4 regions of the Pseudomonas sp. S3_A09 genome follow, and region 3 is predicted to be linked to each of the others. Evidence: predicted binding sites of a transcription regulator. Region 3 holds the regulator's gene; each other region holds the start of a gene.
What was found. Region 3 encodes FliA, which starts transcription of late flagellar genes. Its sites were predicted from a motif close to CTAAAGTTTNNNNNNNNNNNGCCGNTAA; they were not measured.

Region 1: the regulator FliA is predicted to act here: its motif matches at 2,806-2,833, upstream of AB4N92_RS25150 (methyl-accepting chemotaxis protein).
Region 2: the regulator FliA is predicted to act here: its motif matches at 5,771-5,798, upstream of AB4N92_RS12815 (methyl-accepting chemotaxis protein).
Region 4: the regulator FliA is predicted to act here: its motif matches at 4,538-4,565, upstream of motA (flagellar motor stator protein MotA).

The regions. Positions count from the first base shown of each region.
Region 1 is NZ_CP162752.1:5,395,779-5,403,007, forward strand. Features, by position in the region: gene AB4N92_RS25140 (AAA family ATPase) at 1-440, opposite strand, end outside; gene pnuC (nicotinamide riboside transporter PnuC) at 437-1,000, opposite strand; gene AB4N92_RS25150 (methyl-accepting chemotaxis protein) at 1,105-2,739, opposite strand; gene AB4N92_RS25155 (undecaprenyl-diphosphate phosphatase) at 2,958-3,788, shown strand; gene AB4N92_RS25160 (DUF1294 domain-containing protein) at 3,785-4,168, shown strand; gene AB4N92_RS25165 (MmcQ/YjbR family DNA-binding protein) at 4,553-4,909, opposite strand; gene AB4N92_RS25170 (LysR substrate-binding domain-containing protein) at 4,906-5,814, opposite strand; gene AB4N92_RS25175 (FMN-dependent NADH-azoreductase) at 5,940-6,551, shown strand; gene AB4N92_RS25180 (alpha/beta hydrolase family protein) at 6,780-7,229, shown strand, end outside.
Region 2 is NZ_CP162752.1:2,696,409-2,703,637, reverse strand. Features, by position in the region: gene AB4N92_RS12825 (amino acid adenylation domain-containing protein) at 1-3,254, shown strand, start outside; gene AB4N92_RS12820 (SRPBCC family protein) at 3,273-3,731, shown strand; gene AB4N92_RS12815 (methyl-accepting chemotaxis protein) at 3,777-5,657, opposite strand; rRNA gene rrf (5S ribosomal RNA) at 5,942-6,057, opposite strand; rRNA gene rrf (5S ribosomal RNA) at 6,168-6,283, opposite strand; rRNA gene AB4N92_RS12800 (23S ribosomal RNA) at 6,440-7,229, opposite strand, start outside.
Region 3 is NZ_CP162752.1:778,339-785,567, reverse strand. Features, by position in the region: gene flhF (flagellar biosynthesis protein FlhF) at 1-977, shown strand, start outside; gene fleN (flagellar synthesis regulator FleN) at 1,084-1,917, shown strand; gene fliA (RNA polymerase sigma factor FliA) at 1,914-2,654, shown strand; gene AB4N92_RS03725 (chemotaxis response regulator CheY) at 2,823-3,197, shown strand; gene AB4N92_RS03720 (protein phosphatase CheZ) at 3,216-4,004, shown strand; gene AB4N92_RS03715 (chemotaxis protein CheA) at 4,016-6,223, shown strand; gene AB4N92_RS03710 (protein-glutamate methylesterase/protein-glutamine glutaminase) at 6,272-7,229, shown strand, end outside.
Region 4 is NZ_CP162752.1:3,133,553-3,140,781, reverse strand. Features, by position in the region: gene queG (tRNA epoxyqueuosine(34) reductase QueG) at 1-56, shown strand, start outside; gene AB4N92_RS14670 (trimeric intracellular cation channel family protein) at 53-670, opposite strand; gene orn (oligoribonuclease) at 862-1,404, opposite strand; gene rsgA (small ribosomal subunit biogenesis GTPase RsgA) at 1,513-2,544, shown strand; gene motB (flagellar motor protein MotB) at 2,596-3,615, opposite strand; gene motA (flagellar motor stator protein MotA) at 3,619-4,470, opposite strand; gene AB4N92_RS14645 (HDOD domain-containing protein) at 4,637-6,172, shown strand; gene AB4N92_RS14640 (rhodanese-like domain-containing protein) at 6,230-7,045, shown strand; gene asd (archaetidylserine decarboxylase) at 7,061-7,229, shown strand, end outside.

The sequences.
Region 1 (7,229 bases), 1.6 Mb from region 3:
TGATGCTGCTGCATCCACGCCAGGCTTTCCTGGAAAAATGCCTGGCGGTCCGCCAGTGCCGGCTGGCAGCGTTGGCCGTCGGCGGTCCATTCCACATCTTCCGGTGACAACAACAGGTGCAGGTCGTAGTGGCGGGCCAGCAGTTCGCTGTCGAGCCAGGCCGGGTAGGCGCCGAACAGGGTCTGGCTCCAGAGCTTGTTGGTCAGCAGATGTGTATCGAGGATCAACAGTTCAGGCTGCTTGGCGCGGGCGTCGTCTTCCCAGGCCATCTGGCCACGGGCGATGGCCGGGATGTCCGCCAGGGTAGTGTCGCGTTGATGGTGATCGATGAAATAACGCACGTATTCACCCACCATCAACCCGCCGAAATGCGCCTGCAACTCCGCCGCCAGCCAGCTTTTACCGCTGGATTCGGGGCCCGCCAGTACCACCACTTTCATGCGTGCAACGCCGGGTCGGCGCGCCATTCGCGCCAGCCTTGCACGGCGATCACGGTGAACAGCGCGTAGAGCGCGGCGGTGAGGTACAGGCCTTTGTAGAGGAATAGCCCGACGAAGATGACATCCACGGCGATCCACAGTGGCCAGCACTGCACGCGTTTCTGCGCCATCCACATCTGCGCTACCAGGCTGAAGCCGGTAAGGGCGGCGTCGAGCCAGGGCTGGGCAGCATCCGTCCATTGGGCCATGGCGGCACCGAGCAACAGGCTACCGACTGCGCCCACCGCCAGGCTGGCCATGATCGCCGGGACACCGAGGCTGGTGACCTGACGTCCTTGCTTGACCTCGCCGGCACGGGTCCACTGCCACCAGCCGTAGACTTGCAACGCGGCGTAAACCACTTGCAGCAGCATGTCGGAATAGAGTTTCACGTCGAAGAACACCCAGGTGTACAGCAACACCATCACCAGGCCGATGGGCCAGCACCAGGGGTTTTGCTTGACGGTCAGCCACACAGCGATCACCCCGAGGGCGGCGGCGAACAGTTCAAGCCCGGACATGGTGGTTCCTTGGGAGAATGGGAGAGGGCGGTGATTGTAACGAAAGAAGATTGGCGTAGGAATTAACTGATGGGGTGAGCGGGGCTAGCCCGCTCACCCCCGGATCAGACCTTGAATTGACGCAGCAGGCCGTCGAGCTGTTCGCTCAGACCACGCAAATGCGCACTCGCCACACTCGACTGCTCCGCCGCCAATGCCGTGCTGTGGGACAAACCGGCCGCCTCGGTGACGTTCTGGTTGATGTCCTCCACCACATGCGCTTGTTGCAGGGTGGCGCTGGCAATCGAGGCGTTGAGGCCGTTGAGGTTGCGCAGTGACTCGCCGATGGCGGTCAGGCTGGCGCCGGCCTGGCCGGCTTGTTCGATGGTCAGCTGTGAGGCGCTGTGGCTGTCGCTGATCACCTTGACCGCCGCTTCCGAGTGGCCTTGCAAGCGCTCGATCATGCCCTGGATCTCGGCGGTGGATTTTTGCGTGCGCTGGGCCAGCAGTCGCACTTCATCGGCCACCACGGCGAAGCCACGCCCTTGCTCGCCAGCGCGTGCTGCTTCAATGGCCGCGTTAAGGGCCAGCAGGTTGGTCTGGTCGGCAATCGAGCGGATTACTTCGAGCACGCTGCCGATCTGGGTGCTTTCTGCCGATAGGGTGCGAATCACTTCCACCGCCTGACTGATGGTGCCGGAGAGCTGATCGATCTGCTGCAGGCTGCTGTCGATATTCACCTGCCCTTGTTGGGCCTGGGCCTGTGCGTCGCGCATTTCGCTGGCGGCGTGTTCGGCATTCTTGGCCACATCCTGCACGCCGTAGGTGACTTCGTTGATGGCGGTGGCCACCAGTTCCATCTGCTGGGACTGTTGCTGGCTACGGTCATGGGCCTGGGTCGCGTTGCTGCCCAGCTCCTGCGAGGATTGGCCCAAGGCGTTGGCGCACACCTGCAACTGGCCGACTACCTGGCGCAGCTTGGCGGTGAAACTGTTGAAGTGCCGGGACAGTTGGGTGACTTCGTCCTGCCCATGGGTGTCGAGGCTGCGGGTCAGGTCGCTTTCGCCGCTGGCGATGTTGCCCATGGCGTTCACTGCAGCTTGCAACGGCCGCACAATACTGCGGGCGATCAGTGAGACCAGCAGCGCCATCACCAGCGCGATAGCCAGGCCGATGAACGAGGCTTTCCAGACTTGGCTGCTGAACTCGGCCTGCACATCGTCTACGTACACGCCGGAGCCGATGATCCAGCCCCACGGTTCGAACAGTTGGATATACGAGGTCTTGGCCACCGGCGCTTCGGCGCCCGGTTTCGGCCAGCGATAGTTGACGATGCCGGCGCCCTTGGCCTTGGCCAGGATCACGAACTCGTTGAACACGGCAAACCCATCGGGGTCGCGGATGGCCGAGAGGTTCTGGCCGTCGAGCTTGGGGTTGGCGGGGTGCATGATCATCACGGGAGTGAGGTCATTGATCCAGAAATAGTCATCATGGTCGTAGCGCAAGCCACGCACCGCGCTCAACGCTTGCTTCTGGGCGGCTTCACGGGTCATCACGCCGGTGGTTTCGAGACCGTGATAAAACGTCAGGATCCCGCTGGCGGTCTGGACCACGTGTTGAGTCTGCTGGCGCTTGGCCTGGTACAGGTCGTCGTGGATCTGCTTGAGCATCAGCATACCCAGGGCCAACAGCATCAGCACGGCGACTATCAGGATCAGCCACAGGCGTCGGCTGATCGACATATTGCGCAAACTGTTCATGGTCCTGTCACTCCGTGCTTTTTATAATTGTGGGGCTGCATCGACTTTTCCGCCTCGTCTGATAGGCTTTCGGCCTGCATTCGGAAAACCTGAGTACTGTCTGATATTTCACAAGATTTTTGCAGCTCGGGGTTGAAACTCAACACCGTATCTTGTCGTCAGTGAACCATTAAAAAGATCAACAAGGCTTGCCATAGAGCAAGACCTTTGGGGGAAGCATGGATTTTTGGACCGCCATACAGGCATTGATTCTTGGCGTTGTGGAGGGGCTTACCGAGTTCCTGCCGATTTCCAGCACCGGCCACCAGATCATCGTCGCCGACGTGCTCGACTTTACCGGCGACCGTTTCAATGCGTTCAATATCATCATCCAACTGGGCGCGATCCTGGCAGTGGTGTGGGAGTTCCGTGGCAAGATTTTCGAAGTGGTCAGTGGCCTGCCGACCCAGCGCAAGGCCCAGCGGTTTACCGTCAATCTGCTGATCGCCTTCCTGCCGGCAGTGGTGCTGGGGGTGATTTTCGCCGACCTGATTCACCACTACCTGTTCAACCCGATCACCGTGGCGACGGCGCTGGTGGTGGGCGGCATCATCATGCTGTGGGCCGAGCGCCGCGAGCATGAAGTGCATGCCGAAACCGTGGATGACATCACCTGGAAAGACGCACTCAAGGTCGGTCTGGCCCAGTGCCTGGCGATGATCCCAGGGACTTCCCGCTCCGGCTCGACCATCATTGGCGGCTTGCTGTTTGGCCTGTCGCGCAAGACCGCTACCGAGTTTTCGTTCTTCCTGGCGATGCCGACCATGGTGGGTGCCGCTGTGTATTCGGGCTACAAGTACCGCGACCTGTTCCAGCCTGCGGACTTGCCGGTGTTTGCCATCGGCTTTGTGACCTCGTTCATCTTCGCGATGATTGCGGTGAAGGGCCTGCTCAAGTTCATCGCCAGCCACAGCTATGCCGTGTTTGCCTGGTACCGCATTGCATTCGGCCTACTGATCCTGGCGACCTGGCAGTTCGGCTGGATCGACTGGGCGGCCGCGAAGGCATGATGATCCAGCATCCACGCCTGAAGGCGGCGATCTTCCTGCTGCTGTGCGCAGCGCCGTTACTGGGTTCAATCTTGGTATGGCAGCGCGGCGAGACCGTGATCCCGCTGGCGGCCTATGGCGTGGTCAGCGTGATCGCGTTCTTCCTCTACTGGAGTGACAAGCGCAAGGCCCGTACCGACAGTTGGCGCACCCCGGAAAACATCCTGCACGCCGTGGAACTGGCGGGCGGCTGGCCGGGGGCGTTGATTGCCCAGCAAGTGTTCCGCCACAAGACGCGCAAGGTGTCTTACCAGGTGCTGTTCTGGGTGATCGTGCTGCTGCATCAAGTGTTCTGGCTGGACCAGATGTTTCTGGGGGGGACACTGGTTTCAGTGCTTTAGGCCCGGATATCCGCACTGGGCCAAGGATGGCTCAGTGCGGCGGCCCACGGATTCAAGCCGGAGTGAGGGCACGCCGAGCCTAGGCGAGGTGCCGAGTGGTAGGGCGAAGACCGTTTGCTTGCTTTTGGGTCTTTCCAAAAGTGAGCCGCCGTAAGGGCGGAACCCTAAGTAGCGGTTACCGCCGGAATGGATATGTACTCATTCCAACTCAAGCGCATGGTCGGCTTGGAGTCCGCAATCGCAGGCAAGCCAGCTCCCACCTATTGATCGATTTACATCGGATAGGTCTCGGGCGACTATCAGGCCGTCACGGGAGCAAGCTCTCTCGCCACAGGCCGGCGCAACACCGAAAATTGATGTAGATACCTAGGGTGCAACAGCACGTCAAACACCCAGCAACAGCCCGATCTGCGTGCGCTTGGGTAACTTGCTGACCACCAACTGGTGGGAGCGCTGGAGCAAGCCACGCAGTTCATCAGCGCCCAGCGGGTAGGGCGTGTTCATGATGATCCACTGCGCGCGCGCCAGGTAGGGCGCCGGGTGGATGCCTGGGCGGTCCACATGGCCGAGGAACAGTTCCTTATCGACCTTGAACGCCAGCGATTCACCGCGCAGGTTCTGCAGGGCAAACATCTTGTTGCCGGCAATCGAAAATACGCGCACACCGCCCCATTTATAGTCTTCCCGCGCGCCGGGCAGACTCAGGCAGAAACTGGCGACTTGTTCTTCGGTCATTTTCATAGCAAGCGGTCTCCACAGCCTTTGAAGCCTTCTTCCAAGTAGTCGATCCAGGCCCGGATCGCCGGCAGCACACCGCGCCGATGCGGGTAAACCGCTTGCAGCCAGCCGCCAGGCAAGGACCACTCCGGCAGCAGTTGCACCAGCCGGCCGTTAGCCAATTCCTCTTCACAGTACATCATCGGCAGTACGGTGAAGCCCAGGCCCATGATGGCGCTGGTTTTGCGCACGATAAAATCGTCGATACCCAGGCGAGCCTCCATCGCCAGGTCGTGGGCGTTGCCCTGAGGGTCGAGAATGCGTTGATGCACCAGGCGATCCGCCTCCAGCGCGCCGAGGATCGGTAACTGTTTGAGATCCTCAAGGGTCGCCACGTGGCGACCGAGCATGAGCGCGGGGCTGGCCACCAGCACGGTCTGGGCCTGGCGCAGGCGCTTGGTGACCAGCAGCGGGTCTTCATCGCCCAGTTCGCGTACGCGCAGGGCGACATCGATGCCCTCGGCGACCAGGTCGACACGGCGGTTGACCAGGGTCATCTCCAGCTGCACCTGGGGATGAGCCGCAAGAAATCCAGCCACCAGTTCCGGCAAGATGTGCTGGGCCATGCCCACCGGGCAACTGACGCGCAGCCTCCCACGGGGCTCGCTGGACATGCTGGCCACCGCCTCATCGGCCATTTCCGCCTCCAGCAGCATCGCCTGGCAATGGCGCAGGTAGCGCTCGCCGACAGCCGTGAGGGTGAGTTGGCGGGTAGTGCGTTGCAGCAGGCGCGCGCCGAGGCGTTCTTCCAACTCGGCGATCCGCCGCGACAGCCGCGACTTGGGAATTCCCAGCAGCCGGCCGGCGGCAGCGAAGCCACCGGCTTCCACGACTTTGGCGAAATAGTAGAGGTCGTTGAGGTCTTGCATGGGTCAGCCTATTGTCCTGTCAGTGGGACAAACTATCGCATTTCAGGTGCCTTATCAGCTATTGGTTTCATGCGTAGCATCACCACCATCTGATCGCCCCTGACGATCCCAACCGGAGATCCCACATGAAACTGTTGCACATCGATTCCAGCATCCTCGGCGACAACTCGGCGTCCCGTCAGCTCAGTGCTGGTGTGGTCAAGGCATGGCAAGCGGCTGAGCCGGGCGTGGAAGTGACCTACCGTGACGTGGCGGCCGAAGGCCTCAACCACTTTTCCGGCGCGACCCTGGGCGCCCTGGGTACCCCGGCTGACCAGCGCAGTGCCGCGCAACAGCACGAAGCAGAGCTCAGCGCCAAGACCCTGGCTGAATTCCTCGCTGCCGACGCGGTGGTGATCGCCGCGCCGATGTACAACTTCACCATCCCGACTCAATTGAAAGCCTGGATCGACCGCATCGCCGTCGCCGGCCAGACGTTCCGTTACACTGAAGCGGGTCCGGAAGGCCTGTGCGGCAACAAAAAAGTCATCGTTGTGTCGACGTCGGGCGGCCTGCATGTCGGCCAAGCGACCGGTGTGGCCCATGAAGATTATCTGAAAGTGCTGCTGGGCTTCCTTGGCATCACCGACATCGAGTTCGTCCGCGCCCACGGCCTGGCGTATGGCGACGAGTTCCGCAGCAAGTCCCTGAGCGACGCCAATGTGCTGATCAACGAACAATTGTTCGCGGCTGCGTAAAGCTTAGGTAAAACCGTGCTGATCCCCGTTTCATTATGAAACGGGACGTCTAAACTCTGTATTTGGGTCGCCTCAAAACGACCTGACTACGGAGTTTTTTTCGTTTACCCGCGGTCAATACGTTGGCCCAGGTTATGCACGCATGGGTTTATCATCCGGTCGAGCGCCTTGAACATGGACTTTTCAACCCGACATGCCGGTTTTTTTGCAGCAAAGGTGGACATCCTCATGATGCGTCTTTGTGCGGTTATGGTTCTTTCCTTGCTCGGTGGCCTGGTTTCAGTGCACGCCGCGCCAGCGCCGCACCCGCATTGGAGTGTGGGCTTTCATCGCATGACGTTCCTTGATCCGCTGGATTTGCAGCCGATGAAGGCCATTGCCTTTTATCCCTCCACCGGGCTTGAACACACCACGCCGCTGGGCGCCTATCACGTCGCCGCCACGGAAGACGCCAGGATTGCCATCGGCCGTTTTCCGATGCTGATGCTGTCCCATGGCAACACGGGTACGCCGCTGGCTCTGCATGACCTGGCGACGTCGCTGGCGCGCAAAGGCTTTGTGGTGGTGGCGGTGCTGCACCCGGGCGACAACTACAAGGACCATAGCCGCCTGGGCACGGTGAGTAACCTGTATGGCCGGCCCATCCAGATTTCCGAAGCGATCACCGCGACCTTGGGC
Region 2 (7,229 bases), 1.9 Mb from region 3:
ATCAGTCGGTGCAGGGCAACGCACGCCCGATTCCAAAATTGAGCCTGCGCCTGGGCGTCGGCCCCATCACCGACTACGGGTTGCCCGCGCTGCAACTGCGCGCCTATAGGCCAGACCGAAAGCTGTTGGCCGTACTGGACATCGCCGACGAGCTCAGCGGTAACGGTCAACGACTGCGCCGGCGAGTCATCCGCGAATTGGTGGAATGGACCGCGCTGCACATCAGCGGCTTCTCGCGAGACCCTGGATACTTCGAATTGAAGGCGGTCGCCAATGGCTGGCCCGAACACTGCCTGGATGCGCTTGAGGCGCTGGCATTCACCCACCGGTTCAACCGCTCCGCCGACCCTGACGTGATAGAGGCAGCCCGAGTGCCACTGATCAATCGGTTGCAGGCAAGCTTTCATACATTTGCCGACCGGCCCGCATTGCATATCGGTGCCAGCGAAGTGACCTATCGTCAGCTGCATGCTCAAGCATTGGCAATCCAGCAGCGCTTGCACCCCTTGTTGGTAACGGGGCAAACGCCCGCAGTCGTCGGGATCTGCCTGGAAAAAACAATCGGCTTGTACGCCAGTATCCTTGCCGTGCTGGGCAGTGGAGCGGTGTACCTGCCGTTGAATCCGGACCAGCCGCCTCACTGCCATCGGGCCATGCTCGAAAGCGCAGGAGCCCAGGTATTGCTGGACGCCGGTCAGCATCCATTAAGAGCGTGTTTCAGCTCACTGGATGTCAGCGGCCACGCTCTACACGACGTCGACCTCACACAGCCGTTGGCGCGCCTCCACCGTCATGCCGATGCGCCCTGCCTGATGCTCTTTACCTCGGGCACCACCGGGCAACCCAAAGGCGTGTTGCTCAGCCAAGCCAACCTGGCGCATTTCACGGCCTGGTTCAGGTCCTGTGTGAACCTGGATGAACAGAGCCGCGTCTTGCAGTTCTCGCCATTGAGCTTCGATTCATCGCTGATCGATATTTTCCCCGCCTTGGTAGCGGGTGCTCAGTTGATCGTCCCCAGCACAGAGCAACGACAAGACCCTCAACAGCTGCTGGACCTGCTTCACCGGCAGCGCATCACCCATGCCTTTCTTCCGCCTGCGCTGCTGAGTATCCTGCCGCTCGATCAACCGCTGGGCCTCACGCATCTGCTGACCGGTGGAGATGTGTGCGAACCCCATGTGATCGAACGCCTTTCAGCGCAGTGCCAGTTCCATAACCTCTATGGGCCGACGGAGGCCACGGTGTTGGTCACCCATCGGATGCTGCGCCCCAATGACAGCAATCGCAACGTCGGCCGCCCCATCGCCAACAGCCAGGTGCTGATCCTCGATGAACACCTGCAACCGGTGGATGAAGGGGTGATGGGTGAGGTGTATATCGTCGGCCCCGGAGTGAGCCTGGGGTACGTGAACGCACTATCACAGGCTTCCAGTTCTTTCGTGGAGCTGGCAGTGCCAGGCGAACTGCCGTTGCGGGCCTATCGCACTGGCGACCTGGCGCAGTGGACTGCCGACGGGATCGTGCTGGGAGGACGGCGAGATGATCAGGTGAAGATCCGTGGTTTTCGGGTAGAGCCCCTGGAGATTGAGCAGTGCCTGCGCAGCAGTCGGCTGTATCGACAGGTGGCAGTGGTGATCGACCGTGATCGCAGGATCCGTGGCTTTGTCGCGCAACCCGAACCGGGAGCAAGCATGACGGCGCTGCAACACCATGCACGGCAGTGGCTACCGGACTACATGCAGCCCGGCGTCTGGGATGAGCTGCCACGCATACCGTGTTCCAGCAACGGCAAAATCGACCGTGCGGCGTTGCTGGCAGTGCCGATCCAGCCCACGTTGCCGACAGCCTGCAGCGCGGCACAAACCCCGCTTCAGACTCAATTGACCCACTTGTGGATCGAACTGCTAGCGTTGCCCACGGGTGAGTTGTCTATCGATGAAAGCTTCTTCGACCTCGGCGGCCATTCGATTTTGCTGTCGACCCTCTTGCTGCGTTTTCGCGAACAATTCGGCCGTAGTTTTTCGCTGAACCACTTCATCGAGGCGCCGACGATTCGTACGCTCGCAACATTGGTGGAACAAGGAGAACGACCCGATACATCCGCCAGCCAAGCGGTTCGTGATGCGCATCGGGAGCGGATATATAACACGCTGCCCGAAAACTGCGTGGGCGATCCGCACAAAGTGATCGTTACAGGGGCCAACAGCTTTGTAGGGGTCCATATTGTCGAGGCACTGCTGGCCAAGGGTGCTACAGCAGTAGCATGCCTGGTGCGCGAGAAGCCGGGGCAGTCGGCGATGGCGCGATTTACCCAAGCGCTGCGCGAGTATCGCCTGGAGCATCTGGACCTGAGCCGGGTGCAGGTATTCGCCGCAGATGTCAGCCTGCCTCGACTGGGTTTGACCAGCAATGCCTATGAGACCCTCGCCAAAGAGTTCGGTGTGCTGGTACATAACGCTGCCAGGGTCAACCATGTATTGGACTATGCGTCGCTGACCAGGGACAACGTTGACCCCGTACTCGAATGCCTACGCCTGTGTGAGACGCACTGCAAGAAGGTCCTCAATTTTGTCTCGACGCTCTCCGCGTCGAGCAGTGTCGATACTCAAGGCTATGTCCTAGAAGCGCCCGCCGCGGCCACGCTGCCGCTGTACATCAAGAATGGCTACAACTTGTCCAAGTGGGTCGCCGAACGGCAACTGGCGCGTGCGGTGGAACGTGGGGCCTGGGTGAATATCCATCGACCCGGCAACATCAGTTTCAACAGCCTCACGGGCGTTTGCCAGCCGCAAAAGAATCGTCTGATGCTGATGCTCAAGGGGTCACTGCAAATGGGCCTGCTCCCGAAGTTGGCGTTGAACTTCGACCTGATGCCGGTGGACTTCCTGGCGCGCTTCATCGCGTTCCACTGCACCCGCTTTCAAGCCGGTAGCAGTGTGTTCAACCTGCACAATCCGCAGCCGTTGAGCTGGGCCCACTACTTGGATGGCTTCAGCCAGGCGGGTCACCGTTTCAAGCGGGTCAGCGTTGAGCAGTGGCAACAGTCGCTACACACGATCAGCCATGACAATGCACTGTTTGGCGTACTGGGTTTTTATCTCGGCCGTCTCGACGAAGACATCGGCGACACCTCGATGATTCGCTACGACAACGCGCGACAGGCTGTCCAGCAAATGGGCGCACAGTACCCCGAAAAGGACCCGGCGCTGTTGAGTAAAGGCTGCGACTACCTCAAGGCCACCGGCTTTCTTTGAATGCCTCAGGATAACCTTATGAAACCGCTGCAACCCGATACATTGATTTGCAACCCGAATGGCCGGCCGATAGTTGCGTCTGTTTTGGTCGACTGCCATGCCACTCGCCTGTGGGACATAGTGGGGCAATTCGCAGGCTTCGATGCGTTCATTCCTGACCTGACACATATCGAAATGACGGGCACAGGCGTGGGCGCCTTGCGAACAAAATTCTTCCGCGATGGTAATTGTGTGGTGGAGCAACTCAATAGCCGCGACGAACAGGCCATGCACATGACCTGGACCACAATCTACAACACCCTCGGTGTAGCCAGGCTGTGGGCGGCGATCCGTGTGGAGGCCCTTGGCGCAGACTGTTCCAAAGCAACATGGACGATCATTGCCGAGCCCATCGACCGTGCAAACACAGGATTTGAACAATTTGTGCAGAGCTTCGCCGATAGCGCCTTGGAAAATGTTCGTCGGCTAGTCGGCTAAGCGGCAGGGGCGAGAGGACTCGCTCCTGCCCGATCAATCAGCGGGTCAGATCTTGAAACTATCGACCAGTTGTTTCAATCGATTGGCCTGCTGCGACAGCGCGTCGCAATCCTTCAGGGTTTCGTTGAGATTGGCCACGCCTTGCTGGTTCAGCAGGTTGATCTGATTGATGTCGACGTTGAGCGTTTCCACCACCGCCGTCTGTTCTTCCGTGGCTGCGGCGACGGACTGGTTCATGCCGTCGATCTCGACAATCCGCTGCGTTACGCTGACCAAGCGCTCACCAGCCTGGTTCGCGACCTCAACACTTTCTTCGCTGGAGGTTTGGCTGGCGTTCATGGTGGTCACCGCTTCACGCGAGCCCACTTGCAGAGACGTGATCATTTTGTGGATCTCTTCGGCCGACTCCTGAGTGCGGTGAGCCAGGTTACGCACCTCATCGGCGACCACTGCAAAGCCTCGACCGGCCTCACCAGCACGTGCCGCTTCGATGGCGGCGTTGAGTGCCAGCAGATTGGTTTGCTGGGAGATGCCTTTGATCACATCGAGAATGTGGCCGATGTTGTCGGTGCTGGCGTTGAGGGTCTCGATCTGAGTGCAGGACAGGCTGATCTTCTGCGACAGTTCCGACATTGCAAGGATGGTTTGCTCCACCACCTTGCGCCCATCGTCGGCTTGTTCACTGGCGCCGCTGGCGTGCTGTGAAGCATCGGCGGCGTTACGTGCGATTTCCTGGGTAGCAGCGCCCAGTTCGTTGATCGCTGCTGCCACGCTGTTGGTACGCGCGCTTTGCTCATCGGAACCGATGATAGAGGCATTGGACGAGGCCATTACACGCTGGGAGAGATCGTGCACCTGTCGGGTTGCCGAAGACACCTCCGAAATCGAGGCGTGGATACGTTCTACAAACTGATTGAACGCGCTACCGACTTCGCCGAACTCGTCCTTGCTGGTCACAACGAGGCGGCGGGTTAGGTCACCTTCGCCTTGGGCAATGTCCTGCATCGCCACGCCCATGGTGGTGAGGGGTCGCAGCAAGACCTGAATCAACAGGCTCAGGAGCACCGCAATCGCGACTACGGCGATCAACATGGCAATCAAGGCGGAAGTACGGAACTTGCCCAGCGGTGCGTAGGCTTTGTCTTTATCAATCGACAGACCGATATACCAATCTGCGCCGGGTAAGCCACTGATAGGGGTAAAGGACAGGATGCGGTCCTGACCGTTGAGGACGACATCCTGGCTGACCTTCTCGATACGCACCTGGGTGCCAGGGTAGATGTCCTTGAGGTTCTTCATCACCTGGTCCTGTTCAGGACTGACGATGACTTGCCCGTCGCTACTGACCAGGAACGCATGGCCGATACCGCCGAAGTCCACCGAATTGATAATCTTCACCAGGGTCTGCAGGCTCAGGTCGCCACCGACTACACCGAGCAATTCACCATTCTTCTTCACCGGCATGGCGATGGTCACGATCTGCCCGCCTACTGCGGCCATGTAGGGCGGGGTAAGCATGGGTTTGTCCGCGGCTACTGCCTGCTTGTACCAGGGACGCTGACGAGGGTCATAACCATCGGGCATTTTTGCGTCCGGACGCTGAGTGAAAACGCCGTTGGTTTGGCCAACGTAGGTGAACTGGAAGTTCGAGGTGAATGCCGGTTGATCGACCAGACCTGGAAGGTCAGCACCACTGCCCTGGTGGGCTACGTTTTGCGTGAGGCTTTCGAGTACCAGTATTCGCCCACTGAGCCAGTTCTGCACACTGCTGGCGGTGAGCTCACCGGATTGCTGGATGGACGATTCCAGGTTCTGCTTGATGGTGCTGCGTTGCAGGTAGTCGTTATAGAGGGTGAACAACGCGAAGGCCAAAACCACGACGCCTGACGCGGCCAACAGAATTTTATGACTGAACTTAAGATTCATTTCATCGACTTCTTTTGCCAAAGGGGGGTGAGCGTGCCGAGTGGAACATTCCATGTAGCGGTATAGGCAGCTTCTCCGGCCGCTCTATTTCGGTGCACGCATGGCTCGTCAGGCTTTCGGCCAACGCTTGGCAAATCTTAGGAATTTGTGAGGTATTTCCTGTTTTTATGTGGGAAACAGACCAGCGGTACACCTAGGCGATGGGGGTTACGAAACGTGGTGATTTAAGGCCCTAAACGACAAAACCCCTGTCTGCGTTAGCAGACAGGGGTTTCGGAATTCAATCTTGACGATGACCTACTCTCACATGGGGAAACCCCACACTACCATCGGCGATGCATCGTTTCACTGCTGAGTTCGGGATGGGATCAGGTGGTTCCAATGCTCTATGGTCGTCAAGAAATTCTGTGTATCGGACCGTTGCGCTAGCAACGTGCCGATGAAATTCATGGACTTCTACATAAACAAAACCCCTGTCTGCGTTAGCAAACAGGGGGTTCTGGAATTTAATCTTGACGATGACCTACTCTCACATGGGGAAACCCCACACTACCATCGGCGATGCATCGTTTCACTGCTGAGTTCGGGATGGGATCAGGTGGTTCCAATGCTCTATGGTCGTCAAGAAATTCGGGTACTGAGTCGTGACCTGATGGCCTCGCTTCAGCAAATTGGGTATGTGACAGATCGGTGTTTTGTGAGATATCGAACTTTCGGTTCGTATCATCTTCACACACCGCAATCTGATGCTCGTTAGAGTAGTCAAATTGCTTGGGTGTTATATGGTCAAGCCTCACGGGCAATTAGTATTGGTTAGCTCAACGCCTCACAGCGCTTACACACCCAACCTATCAACGTCGTAGTCTTCGACGGCCCTTCAGGGAACTCAAGGTTCCAGTGAGATCTCATCTTGAGGCTAGTTTCCCGCTTAGATGCTTTCAGCGGTTATCTATTCCGAACATAGCTACCCGGCAATGCCACTGGCGTGACAACCGGAACACCAGAGGTTCGTCCACTCCGGTCCTCTCGTACTAGGAGCAGCCCCTCTCAAATCTCAAACGTCCACGGCAGATAGGGACCGAACTGTCTCACGACGTTCTAAACCCAGCTCGCGTACCACTTTAAATGGCGAACAGCCATACCCTTGGGACCGGCTTCAGCCCCAGGATGTGATGAGCCGACATCGAGGTGCCAAACACCGCCGTCGATATGAACTCTTGGGCGGTATCAGCCTGTTATCCCCGGAGTACCTTTTATCCGTTGAGCGATGGCCCTTCCATACAGAACCACCGGATCACTAAGACCTACTTTCGTACCTGCTCGACGTGTCTGTCTCGCAGTCAAGCGCGCTTTTGCCTTTATACTCTACGACCGATTTCCGACCGGTCTGAGCGCACCTTCGTACTCCTCCGTTACTCTTTAGGAGGAGACCGCCCCAGTCAAACTACCCACCATACACTGTCCTCGATCCGGATAACGGACCTGAGTTAGAACCTCAAAGTTGCCAGGGTGGTATTTCAAGGATGGCTCCACGCGAACTGGCGTCCACGCTTCAAAGCCTCCCACCTATCC
Region 3 (7,229 bases):
GTCCTGCTGCGCCTGCTCCGGCGCCTGCGGTTGACCAGCGGGTGTTCGACTCGATGCGCTTTGAACTCAATGGCCTGCGTGAGCTGCTGGAAGTGCAGCTTGGCTCGTTGGCCTGGAACCAGCTGCAAGGCAGCAAGCCGCAACAGGCCAACCTGTGGCGGCGCCTGCAACGTATCGGCTTGTCCGGCCCGTTGTCCCGCGACCTGCTGGCCTTGACCACCGAAATCGAAGAGCCTCGCCAGGCTTGGCGCATGTTGCTGGCCCACCTGGCACGGATGATCGTTACCCCGGAAATCGAACCATTGGAAGAGGGCGGTGTGATCGCCATGGTCGGCCCTGCCGGCATGGGCAAGACCACCACCCTGGCCAAGCTGGCGGCCCGTTACGTACTCAAATACGGCGCACAGAATATCGCGCTGGTGAGCATGGACAGCTACCGTATTGGTGCCCAGGAGCAGCTCAAGACGCTGGGCCGTATTCTCAATGTATCGGTGACTCACGTCGACCCGGGCCAGTCCCTGGCCAACGCCCTCGACCCGCTGCTGCGCAAACGCGTGGTATTGATCGATACCGCCGGCCTGCAAGCCAGCGACCCGGCATTGCGCATGCAGCTTGAAAGCCTGGCCGGACGTGGCATCAAATCGAAAAACTACCTGGTGCTTGCAACCACCAGCCAGAAACAGGTTCTTACCGCTGCGTATCACAGCTACAAACGCTGCGGCCTGGCCGGTTGCATCCTCACCAAGCTCGACGAAACCGCGAGCCTGGGCGAGGTGTTGAGCCTGGCCATCAGTCATGAATTGCCGGTCGCTTACCTGACCGACGGGCCGCGGATCCCGGATGATCTGCATCTGCCGCGCCGTCATCAGTTGGTCAGCCGTGCAGTCAGCGTGCAAATGCAAGAAGAGCCTAGCGAGGAAGCGATGGCTGATATGTTCGCCGACCTTTATCACAACCCGGCAAAACGGGTCGGTTGAGGGCAGGATGAACACCGTGAAATGTATCTACATCGATGGTCTGCAAGCGATTCACGCGGCCAAGCCATGTAGCCTGCGTCTAAGCAAGACAAGGTAAAGAAATAAAATGGGCAGCATGCATCCCGTACAGGTGATCGCGGTGACCGGCGGCAAAGGTGGCGTCGGGAAAACTAACGTGTCAGTGAATTTGTCCCTGGCCCTGGCAGAGCTTGGCCGTCGCGTCATGCTGTTGGATGCTGACCTGGGCCTGGCGAACGTCGACGTTCTGCTGGGGCTGACGCCCAAACATACCCTTGCCGATGTGATCGAGGGCCGCTGCGAGCTGCGCGATGTGCTGCTGCAGGGCCCCGGTGGCATCCGCATCGTGCCGGCTGCCTCGGGCACCCAGAGCATGGTGCACCTGAGCCCGGCGCAGCATGCCGGCCTCATCCAGGCGTTCAGTGATATCGGCGATAACCTCGACGTGCTGGTGATTGACACCGCCGCCGGGATCGGCGAGTCCGTGGTCAGCTTCGTGCGCGCCGCGCAGGAAGTGTTGCTGGTGGTCTGCGACGAACCCACCTCGATCACCGACGCCTACGCCCTGATCAAACTGCTTAACCGTGACTACGGCATGAACCGCTTCCGCGTCTTGGCCAACATGGCCCAGAGCCCGCAGGAAGGGCGCAACCTGTTCGCCAAGTTGACCAAGGTCACGGATCGTTTCCTCGATGTCGCCTTACAATACGTCGGCGCAGTGCCCTACGACGAGTGTGTGCGCAAGGCTGTGCAAAAGCAGCGTGCAGTCTACGAAGCGTTCCCTCGTTCCAAGTGCGCATTGGCGTTCAAGGCTATTGCCCAGAAGGTCGATACCTGGCCGTTGCCCGCCAACCCACGGGGGCATCTGGAGTTTTTCGTCGAGCGATTGGTGCATCAGACGAGCGCAGGACCCGTGCTATGACAGCGACTGGCTACAACGCTTACAAGAGGTCTGCCCGTGACAGTCAGGGCGAGTTGATCGAGCGCTACGCGCCCTTGGTCAAGCGCATTGCCTACCACCTGCTGGCACGCCTGCCGGCCAGCGTCCAGGTCGAAGACCTGATCCAGGCGGGCATGATCGGCCTGCTCGAAGTGTCGACCAAATATGACGCGAGCAAGGGCGCGAGTTTCGAGACGTATGCGGGGATCCGTATCCGTGGTGCGATGCTTGATGAGGTGCGTAAAGGTGACTGGGCGCCGCGTTCGGTGCATCGCAATACGCGCATGGTCAGTGACGCAATTCGCGCAATTGAAGCAAAAACCGGTCGCGACGCTAAAGATCACGAAGTTGCGGCCGAACTCCAATTGAGTCTCGACGATTACTACGGGATTTTGAACGATACCTTGGGCAGCCGCCTGTTCAGTTTCGACGACCTGTTGCAGGACGGCGAACACGAAGGGCTGCACGAGGACGGCGCGAGCGCTCATATGGAGCCATCGCGTGACCTGGAAGATGAGCGTTTCCAGGGGGCGTTGGCGGACGCGATTGCCAATTTGCCGGAGCGTGAGCGACTGGTGTTGGCGTTGTACTACGACGAAGAGCTGAACCTCAAGGAAATCGGTGAGGTCCTGGGGGTCAGCGAGTCGCGGGTCAGCCAGTTGCACAGCCAGTGCGCAGCCCGCTTGCGGGGGCGTTTGGGAGAGTGGCGAGCGCGCTGACAGGCAGTGTGGGGACACTGCAGACGAGACCGTGAGGGCGACCAGCCTTCGCGGGTTCGACCCGTGGTGCCCTCGGCAGTCCTTTTTGTGTAATGCCTGTTGATTGAAATGGCGCGTCCAGGTGCTGGGCGCGTTTAAGACTGCTTGGAGGTCGAATTGGACAAGAACATGAAAATCCTCATCGTTGATGACTTCTCAACGATGCGGCGGATCATAAAAAACCTGTTGCGTGACCTTGGGTTCACTAACACGGTCGAGGCGGATGACGGCATTACGGCCATTCCGATCCTCAACAGCGGGAGCATCGACTTTCTGGTAACGGACTGGAACATGCCGGGCATGACCGGTATCGACTTGCTGCGCCACGTACGTGCTGACGAAAAGCTGCGCGGCCTGCCTGTGCTGATGGTGACCGCCGAAGCCAAGCGTGAGCAGATCATCGAAGCCGCCCAAGCTGGGGTAAACGGTTACGTGGTCAAGCCATTCACTGCATTGGCCTTGAAAGAGAAGATTGAAAAAATCTTCGACCGCATCGGTCATTGATGCTGCCACGGGGGAGCTATGGAGCATAAAGAATCATCGCAGGCCGACTTCGAGTCGACCCTGAAAAAGCATGCTCACCAGTTGGTCGAAAGCCTTGAAAAAGGTCAGTTCGGCGACGCGGTGCAGTTGATCCATGAGCTCAACCAGACCCGTGATCGCGGCCTGTACCAGGAAGTGGGCAAGCTCACACGCGAGCTGCACAGTGCGATCGTCAATTTCCAGATTGACCCACACATGCCCCAGGCTGAGGAAATCTCGCAGATCACTGATGCCACCGAACGCCTGTCCTATGTGGTCAGGCTGACTGAGGCAGCGGCCAACCGCACCATGGACCTGGTGGAAAACGCCACGCCTCTGGTCAACGGTATGGCCAACGAAGCCCAGGCCCTGAGCAACGACTGGGGCCGTTTCATGCGCCGCGAAGTCGGCGCTGAAGAGTTTCGTGAGTTGGCGCGTCGGGTCGAAGGGTTCTTGTCACGCAGCGAGCAGGAAAACCGCACGGTTTCCAGCAACCTCAACGACATTCTGCTCGCCCAGGATTACCAGGACCTCACCGGTCAGGTGATCAAGCGTGTGACCCAGTTGGTCACCGAAGTGGAAAGCAACTTGCTCAAATTGGTGCTTATGGCAGGCCAGGTTGACCGTTTTGCCGGCATTGAACATGACCGCGAAGCGATCCTCTCGGAAAAAGATCCAAAAAAACATCTCGCCAAGGGTGAAGGTCCGCAGATTCATGCCGATAAACGTGAAGACGTTGTATCGGGTCAAGATGATGTTGATGACCTGTTATCCAGTTTAGGCTTCTAAGGAGCACCCACATGAGCTTCGGCGCCGATGAAGAAATCCTTCAGGATTTCCTTGTAGAGGCCGGCGAAATTTTAGAGCAGTTGTCCGAGCAACTGGTCGAGCTGGAAAGCCGACCGGATGATGCGAACCTGCTCAATGCAATTTTTCGCGGTTTTCACACTGTAAAAGGGGGCGCCGGCTTCCTCCAGCTCCATGAGCTGGTGGAATGCTGCCACATTGCCGAGAACGTGTTCGACATCCTGCGCAAGGGTGAGCGTCACGTTGATTCGGAATTGATGGACGTGATTCTCGAAGCACTGGATGCGGTCAACGGCATGTTCAGCGAAGTCCGCGAACGTGCCCCGATCACCGCGGCCACTCCGGAACTGTTGGCTGCGCTGGCACGTTATGCGGAGCCCGCCGACCTGTCGGCTGCGCCGGTAGCAGAAGCAGCACCCGAGCCAGTGGCTGAGGCCGAGCCGGATGTGACCGACAGCGAATTCGAGCAGTTGCTCAACTCCCTCAGTGCCGTGAAGGCCGAGGCAGAAGCACCGGCTGCGGCTGTTGCCGCGCCAACCAGCGAAGACATCACTGACGCTGAGTTCGAATCCCTGCTTGACCAGTTGCATGGCAAAGGCCAGTTCGCGGCCGACGCCGTGACACCCGCCGCTGTGTCGGAAGCGCCGGCAGCACCGACCGCCAATGCCAACACCGATATCACCGACGACGAATTCGAAGCGTTGCTCGACCAACTGCACGGCAAGGGCACCTTCGTGGCCGACGCCTTGCCGGAAGTCGCCGCCACGGCCGCAGCGCCTGCTGCGGCCAGTGCAGCACCGGCCGGCGACGGCCTGATCTCCGATCATGAGTTCGAATCGCTGCTGGACGAACTGCACGGCAAGGGCAAGTTCAGCGAAGTGGCCCCAGCGGCGACGGTTGCCACGGCTGCTCCGGTTGCCGCCAAAGCTGCAGCGCCTGCCCCTGCACCAGCGGCCAAGCCTGCGCCGGCTGCCGCACCTGCTCCGGCACGTGCCGCCGCCGCACCGGTTGCCGATAAACCCGCCAGTGAAGCCGAAACCACCGTGCGCGTTGATACCGCACGCCTGGACGACATCATGAACATGGTCGGCGAACTGGTACTGGTGCGTAACCGCCTGGTGCGCCTGGGCCTGAGCAGCGGCGATGAAGCCATGCAAAAGGCCGTGTCGAACCTCGACGTGGTGACCGCCGACCTGCAGACCGCCGTGATGAAAACCCGGATGCAGCCGATCAAGAAAGTCTTCGGCCGCTTCCCGCGCCTGGTTCGTGACCTGGCACGCCAGTTGAAGAAAGAAATCAACCTGGAACTGGTGGGTGAAGAAACCGACCTCGACAAGAACCTTGTCGAGGCCCTGGCCGACCCGCTGGTCCACTTGGTGCGCAACGCTGTCGACCACGGTGTGGAAACCCCGGAAGAACGCGAAGCCTCGGGCAAGTCCCGCAACGGCAAAGTGATCCTGGCGGCGGAGCAAGAGGGCGACCACATCCTGTTGTCGATCACTGACGACGGCAAGGGCATGGACCCGGCGATATTGCGCAATATCGCGGTCAAGCGTGGCGTGATGGACAAGGACGCCGCCGACCGCCTGACCGATAGCGAGTGCTACAACCTGATCTTCGCCCCGGGCTTCTCGACCAAGACCGAGATTTCCGACGTGTCCGGCCGTGGCGTCGGCATGGACGTGGTGAAGACCAAGATCAGCCAGCTCAACGGCTCGATCAACATCTACTCGACCAAGGGCCAGGGCTCGAAGATCGTCATCAAGGTGCCGTTGACCTTGGCGATCATGCCGACCCTGATGGTGATGCTGGGCAACCAGGCCTTCGCTTTCCCGCTGGTCAACGTCAACGAGATCTTCCACCTCGACCTGTCGCGCACCAATGTGGTGGACGGCCAGGAAGTGGTGATCGTGCGCGACAAGGCATTGCCACTGTTCTACCTCAAGCGCTGGCTGGTGGCATCGGCCAAGCATGAAGAGCAGCGCGAAGGCCATGTGGTGATTCTTTCGGTGGGCACCCAGCGCATCGGCTTCGTGGTCGATCAACTGGTGGGCCAGGAAGAAGTGGTCATCAAGCCTTTGGGCAAAATGCTGCAGGGAACCCCGGGCATGTCGGGTGCGACCATTACCGGTGACGGCCGGATCGCGCTGATTCTCGATGTTCCGAGCATGCTCAAGCGTTACGCCGCTCGGCGTATTTGATTCTGGTGGGGCAGGGCGGTAGTGCCCGCCCCGCCTAACGGAGTGTTTATGGCAGTCAAGGTCCTGGTGGTGGACGATTCGGGTTTCTTCCGTCGCCGCGTCTCGGAAATTCTTTCCGCCGATCCAAGCATCCAGGTGGTCGGTACGGCCACCAACGGCAAAGAGGCGATTGATCAAGCCATTGCGTTGAAACCGGACGTGATCACCATGGACTACGAGATGCCAATGATGGATGGCATCACGGCAGTCCGGCACATCATGCAACGTTGCCCGACCCCGGTGTTGATGTTCTCCTCGCTGACTCACGAAGGCGCCCGGGTCACCCTGGATGCGCTGGACGCCGGCGCGGTGGATTTTCTGCCGAAGAATTTCGAAGACATCTCGCGCAACCCCGAGAAGGTCAAGCAGATGCTGTGCGAGAAGGTGCACAGCATCTCGCGCAGTAACCGTCGTAGCCTGTTCAGTGCGCCTGCGCCAGCACCCGTTGCTGCGCCTGCTGCTCCCACCAGTTCTTCGTATAGTCGCCCGGCGCCTGCGCCGGTTGCACGGCCTGCGGCGCCGCCGGTACGTACGGCTGCACCTGCGGCGGCGTATTCGCCTGCACCCAAGCGCAAAGCCTATAAGTTGGTCGCCATCGGTACGTCCACGGGCGGCCCGGTTGCCCTGCAACGCGTATTGACCCAGTTGCCGGCCAACTTCCCGGCGCCGATCGTGCTGATCCAGCACATGCCCGCTGCGTTCACCAAGGCCTTTGCCGAGCGCCTGGACAAACTGTGCCGCATCAGCGTCAAGGAAGCCGAGGATGGCGACATCCTGCGTCCGGGTCTGGCGCTGCTGGCGCCGGGTGGCAAGCAGATGATGGTGGACGGCCGTGGCGCGATCAAAATCCTGCCGGGTGACGAGCGCCTGAACTACAAGCCATGCGTGGATATCACCTTCGGATCGGCGGCCAAGTCCTACGGCGACAAAGTTCTGGCGGTGGTGCTCACCGGCATGGGCGCCGACG
Region 4 (7,229 bases), 2.4 Mb from region 3:
CGGAACTGGTGCGCGAACACGTGGAATGGGCACTGAACCAGCACGCCAGCCGCTAGTGCACATCGTCGTTGTAGACGAACTTGGGCATTTCCCAGTGAAAACGGATCGCCAGCAGGCGCAGTAGAAAGCCGCTGAACAGGGTCAGCAGGATCGCTTGCTCGCTGGGCAGCTCCAGATAAAGGCACAGCATATAAAACCAGGCGGCGAGGAACGACACACTGGCGTACAGCTCGCGGCGAAAGATCAGCGGGATGTCGTTGCAGAAGATGTCGCGCAGGATGCCGCCGAAGACCCCGGTGATCACCCCGCTGACCGATGCCACCAGCATGCCGTGGCCCATTTCCAGCGCAGTCATGCAACCGATCAGGGTGAAGGCCACCAGGCCAACGGCGTCCAGCGCCAGGAACAGCGAGCGCAGGCGGCGCATCAGCGGTGCGATAAAGATCGTCACCAGTGCGGCAATGGAGGTCAGCACCAGGTATTCCGGGTGCTTGACCCAGGTCAGCGGGTAGTGCCCAAGCAGCACATCACGCACCGAACCGCCACCCAACGCCGTCACACACGCGATCAGCACCACGCCGAACCAGTCCATGCCACGTCGTCCGGCCGACAGCGCGCCGGTCATGGCTTCGGCGGTGATGGCGATGAGGTAGAGCATCAGCAGCATGATGGCGATCCTTGCAATGAGGCCGGCAGTCTAATCATTTGCTGATGGCACCAAAAGAGGGCGCTTGGCGAAAGACCGCGTCGACCCTACCGCAGGCGAGCCAGCTCCCCCATTTGTTCCGCGCGCGTCGTGACAAAACGGTCAAGCGTGGGAGCTGGCTTGCCTGCGATGGCGCCGGGCCAGGCGCCACATCTTCAGGCCTTGATGAAATGCTTGCGGTAATGCTGCAGCTCGGCAATCGACTCGCGAATATCATCCAGCGCCAAGTGCGTGCTGCCTTTATGGAAGCTGTCTTTGACTTCCGGCGCCCAGCGCGCGGCCAATTCCTTAAGCGTGGACACATCCAGGTTGCGGTAGTGGAAGTAGCTTTCCAGCGCCTTCATATGCGTATAAAGGAAGCGACGATCCTGGCAGATGCTGTTGCCGCAGATCGGCGACTTGCCCTTGGGCACCCACTTTTCCAGGAAGGCGATGGTCTCGGCTTCTGCTTCGGCCATGCTGATACGGCTGTCGCGCACGCGCTGGGTCAGGCCGGAGTTGCCATGAGTGCGGGTATTCCACTCGTCCATGGTGGCGAGGACGGCGTCGCTGTGGTGGATGGCAATCACCGGCCCTTCGGCCAAGGTGTTGAGGTTGCTGTCGGTGACAATCGTCGCCATTTCGATGATGACGTCGGTGTCAGGGTTCAGACCGGTCATTTCCAGATCGATCCAAATCAGGTTCTGTGGGTTTTGCATGGCTTGATTCTCTTGGCACCTTGGCTTAGCTGCGCAGTTTAGCAGGCAGGGGCATGCTAGACTCGCGACCGTTTTACCCAACCTTTGTATTATCGACACGGAACACCAATGGCCAAACGCCAGCTCAACCGTCGCCAAAACTGGCGCATCGAAAAGATTCAAGGTGAACGCGCCGCTCGCGCCGCCAAACGTGAATCCTCCGCCGTGGAAGCGCTTGAAGGCGGCGACCTGGGCCCCGAGCAAACGGGCCTGGTGATCGCGCACTTTGGTGTACAGGTCGAAGTCGAGGCGCTGGAAGGCGAACTCGCAGGCTCTGTATCCCGTTGCCACCTGCGCGCCAACCTGCCTGCGCTGGTCACCGGCGACAAAGTGGTCTGGCGTGCCGGCAACCAGGGCATCGGCGTGATCGTCGCCCAACTGCCTCGCACCACCGAACTGCGCCGCCCGGACAGCCGCGGCCAGCTCAAGCCAGTGGCGGCCAACGTCGACATGATTGTCATCGTGTTCGCGCCACTGCCTGAGCCGCATGCCAACCTGATCGACCGCTACCTGGTCGCAGCCGAGCACGCCGGCATCCGCCCGCTGTTGCTATTGAACAAATTCGACCTGATCGACGAACAGAACGCCCCGGCGCTCAACGCCTTGCTGGCGGTGTACCGCACCCTCGGTTACCCGGTGCTGGAGGTTTCGGCGCATCACGGTAATGGTATGGAACAGCTGCAACAGCAGTTGGACGGGCGCATCAGCGTGTTTGTCGGCCAGTCAGGCGTGGGTAAATCCTCGCTGGTCAACAGCCTGCTGCCGGAAGTCGACACCCGCGTGGGCCCGCTGTCGGAACTGTCCGGACAGGGCACCCACACCACCACCACCGCGCGGCTGTTCCACTTCCCCGGCGGCGGTGAGTTGATCGACTCCCCAGGCATCCGCGAATTCGGCCTCGGCCACGTCAGCCGCAGCGATGTGGAAGCGGGCTTCATCGAATTCAACGACCTGATCGGCACCTGCCGCTTCCGCGACTGCAAACACGACCGCGAGCCGGGCTGTGCGTTGCTCAAGGCGCTGGAGGATGGGCGTGTGCAGCAGCAGCGGATGAACAGCTATCGGTCGATTATTGCGAGTCTGCCCGAAAGCAGTTATTAAACTGCTGAAACAACAAGGCCGCGATCATCGCGGCCTTGTTGTATGTGAAGCCTACGAACCCGTACCTGGCACCGTAGGATCCTTCACCCCACCCTCATCAAACAAATTCAGCTTCTGGCGCAGTTCATGCGCCGGCAACGGCTCCTGCCCTGGCGGAATAGCGTTCGGATCGGCCGGCACTTCACCCGGCGCGCCTGCACCTTGGGTGGGTTGCGGTGCCGGCGGCGGGTCACCCTCAATCGCACGCTGGGCCTTTTTGGTCAGCACCACGATATCGATACGGCGGTTGATCGGGTTGAACGGGTCTTTCGCATCAAACAACTGCGAAGACGCAAACCCCACCACGCGCGCGACTTGCGGGTCCGGGTAGCTACCGGCCACCAACGCACGACGTGCCGCGTTGGCACGGTTGGCCGAGAGCTCCCAGTTGCCGAAGTCGCCCTGCCCCGCATAGGGTTTGGCGTCGGTGTGGCCACTGATGCTGATCTTGTTCGGCACCGCCTTGATGGTGTCGGCCATGGCCAGCAGGATGTCTTCGAAGTACGGCTTCAAGCGCGCACTGCCCGAGTCGAACATCGGTCGGTTGGCCGCATCGGTGATCTGGATGCGCAAACCGTCCGGGGTGATCTCGAACGAAATCTGATCCTTGAACTTCAGCAACTGCGGGTTTTCCTCGACCTTGTTCTGCAGCTCTTGCAGCAACAGCTCAAGACGCTCCTGCTCGACCTGTTCAGCCATGGCCTCGACGGTATCGCGCTCGATCGGGATTTTCTCCTGAGGCGATTCGGTCTTGATTTCCGGGTTGATGGTGCGCTCAGGCGCCAACTGCGGTGAGCCGCCCAGGTCGATAACGAAGGGCGTGCCGCTTTCCGAGAAACCAATCGGGTCTTTGAAGTAGCCGGCAATGGCGATCTTCTGTTCCGGCGTGGCAGTGGACATCAGCCACAGCACCAGGAAGAACGCCATCATCGCCGTCGCAAAGTCGGCGAAGGCGATCTTCCAAGCGCCGCCATGGTGCCCCGCAGCGAAGCGCTTGACGCGCTTGATGATTATCGGCTGGTTGTTTTCCATGGCTTAGCGACCGCGAACCGCTTGTTCCAGCTCGGCGAAGCTTGGGCGGTGCTTGGGGTACAGCACCTTGCGACCGAACTCCACCGCCAGCGATGGCGGCATCCCGGAAGCGGAGGCGACCAGGCTGGCCTTGATCGACTCGTACAGGTTGATTTCTTCCTTGGCGTCATGGGCCAGGGAGGTGGCGAGCGGACCGAAGAAGCCGTAGGCCGCGAGAATACCGAAGAAGGTACCGACCAATGCCGCACCCACGTGCATACCGATGGCAGCCTGGTCGCCCTCACCCAGGGACGCCATGGTCACCACGATGCCGAGTACCGCCGCGACGATACCGAAACCCGGCATACCGTCAGCGATGCCGGTCACGGCGTGGGAGGGGTGCTCAAGCTCTTCTTTAAGGCTGAACAATTCCATGTCGAACAGCCCTTCCAGCTCATGGGGGGCCATGTTGCCGGAGGACATGATGCGCAGGTAGTCACAGATGTAGGCGGTCATGCGCTCATCTTTGAGCACGGCCGGGTACTTGGCGAAAATCGGGCTGGCTGCGGCGTCTTCGATGTCGGCCTCGATGGCCATCATGCCTTCGCGGCGGCTCTTGTTGAGGATCTCGTAGACCAGGCCCAACACCTCCAGGTAGAAGGTATGGGTGAAGCGCGAACCGAACATGCCCAGCGACTTCTTGATCACGTGCATGGTCATGTAGCCGGGGTTCGCCTGCAGGAAGGCACCCAGTGCGGCACCGCCAATAATCATCACCTCGAAAGGCTGGATCAGTGCCGCAATTTTACCGTGGGACAGGACGTACCCGCCGAGCACGCTCGCGAAGACGACGATGATGCCGATAATTTTAGCCATAGGAGATGAGTACTTGCGCCGTCGGGTTCATGGACATATTGGGTGTAGCAGAAAACTCTTGTTCTACTTATCGGCAAAACTGCGCCAGACTATAGCCCGTTAAGGCGAAAAGCCAGTTCGGCCCGCTCCGGGCGTGTAGACCGCAAGTGATGATCGCGCCCCTATCATGGCTAATGAAACGACAGTCCCAACTGCAAAACCCAACTCTCTCGCCGCTTGGATCAAGTGCCTGGACGATGTACGACTGCCTGTCCCCCAGGCCAGTCACGACCGCGTGTGCAAAGGCATCCGCGACAGCCGCAGTTCATTGCGAGATATTGCCGAGCTGATGCAAAGCAGCCCGGCGCTCGTCCTCAGCGTGATGCGCGAGGCCAACAGCCACACCCATGGCAGCCTGGCGGAACCGGCGGAAAACCTTGAAGTGGCGCTCAACCGCCTGGGCCTCAAGCGCGCCGAAGAACTGCTGGCACGTCTGCCTTCGGTGCCGGCCAATGAGATCCCCGTGGCATTGCGCCAACTTCTGCTGATCAGCCAGCACGCGTCGCAGCAAGCCAACGGCTTGTTCGGCAGTCGCCTGGCGCGGCTGTGGCAGGACATTCACTGGGGCAGCCTGTTGTTTCTGTCGCCGCTGTGGCCAATGGCGGTCGCCTATCCCAAACTCCTGGAAGAATGGGAACTGCGGGTGATCCACAAAGGCCAGTCAGCCCGCGAGGTCGAGCGAGAACTGTTCGGCGTGCGCCTGCTGGACCTGTGCGTCGGCCTGACCGAAGCCTGGCACCTGCCGATCTGGGTATCCCAGGGTTACACGTTGCTGATGAGCGAGCAGCGCCTGCTGGTCAAGGCCCTGCACATCGCCCGTGAAGACGACCCGCTGCGCCACCAGCAATTGCTCGATGCCGAACCCAACCTGCGCCGCTGGCTGAACCAGCCGGCCAACACCGTGCTGCTGGCCAACGGCCTGGCAATGTCGGCCCAGGAGTCCTGGACCTGCCCGCACACCGAACGCTGGCAGTTGCTCACTGCGCTGTACCTGCAACAGCCCTTGGGCGAGGTGCAGCAACTGGTCCACCAACAGGCTGTCACCAGCGCCCGCACCACCTTGATGCCTGACCTCTGGCACCCGGCGCTGTCGCTGATCTGGCCGTGGCATGTACAGAAGATTCATCGCGGCTTGCTCCCCGCGCCGCCGCCCACCGCCGAGGCCCTGGCCGTGTGGCGCAAACGCTGTACTGAACTGCTGGTGGAGCCGAGCCGCTTTGCCAACGCCATGCACTTGACCACGTGCGCCAAGGAGGCCTTGGTGGCCAGTGGTATGCAGCGGGTCATGCTGCTGATGGCTGACCGCGCCTTGAGCACGTTGCGTGTGCACCAGGCCGATGGCCTGCCGAAGGATGCAGCCAATTTGAGCCTGGATGTGGTCAATAGTACGTTGCTGCAGCGCTTGCTGGAAAAGTCCGCCCAAGTGCGCCTCAACCCTGAAAACCACGCCCAGTTCTCGGCCTTGCTGCCGCCGGTCCTGCGCCGCCTGTTCACCGGCGAACACCTGTTGCTGCGGTCCCTGAGTTGCAATGGCAAGGTGGTGATGCTGATGGTGGCCGACCAGGGCGGCGGGCCGTTCTCGGAAACCACCGTGCAGGCCTTCGGTAAAACCGCCCAATGCATCGAGAAAGCCCTGCACTGCTTTACCAACCGCAGCGCCTGATGCTTGCGCTACAATCGCCCTCTTTTATCGCCAACATTTGTGCACAGGAGACCTCACATGCCTGACTTCTCTGGCTTGCCGCTGGTGATCGAACCCAGCGACCTGCTTGGTCGCCTCGATGCCGAACACTTGATACTGGTGGACCTCACCAGTGCCGCCCGCTACGCCGAAGGGCACATCCCCGGCGCACATTTCGTTGACCCCAAGCGCACCCAACTGGGCCAGCCGCCGGCGCCTGGCCTGCTGCCCAACAAGGCCGACCTCGAGAAACTGTTCGGCGAACTGGGCCACACCCCGGACGCCACTTACGTGGTCTATGACGACGAAGGCGGTGGCTGGGCCGGGCGCTTCATCTGGATGCTCGACGTGATCGGCCACCAGAAGTACCACTACCTCGACGGTGGCCTGCTGGCCTGGCTGGAAGAAAAACGCCCGGTTTCGACTGACGTGCCCACCCCGGTCGGCAACCCCGTCAGCCTGACGCTGCATGATGGCCCAACAGCCACCCGCGAATACCTGCAAAGCCGCCTCGGCGCGCCCGACCTGGGTATCTGGGACGCACGCGGCCCGCTGGAGTATTCCGGCGAGAAAGTGCTCGCAGCCAAAGGCGGGCACATTCCCGGCGCAGTGAACTTCGAATGGACGTCCGGCATGGACAAGGCGCGCAACCTGCGTATCCGCCGCGACATGCCGCAGATCCTCGAAGACCTCGGGCTGACCAAAGACAAAGAAATCATCACCCACTGCCAGACTCACCACCGCTCTGGCTTCACCTACCTGGTGGCCAAGGCGCTCGGTTATCCGCGAGTCAAAGGTTATGCCGGTTCCTGGGGCGAATGGGGCAACCACCCCGACACCCCCGTCGAGATTTAAGGTTTAAGGACAGTTATGAAAAAGCAGTTGTTTATCCTCAGCCAGTACTTGCTGCCGCACCACTTGCTGTCGCGCCTGGCCGGTTGCATTGCCGAATGCCGCGTGCGTTGGTTCAAGAATGCCTTCACTGCCTGGTTCGCCAAGCGCTATCAAGTGGACATGTCCCAGGCCTTGGTTGAAGACC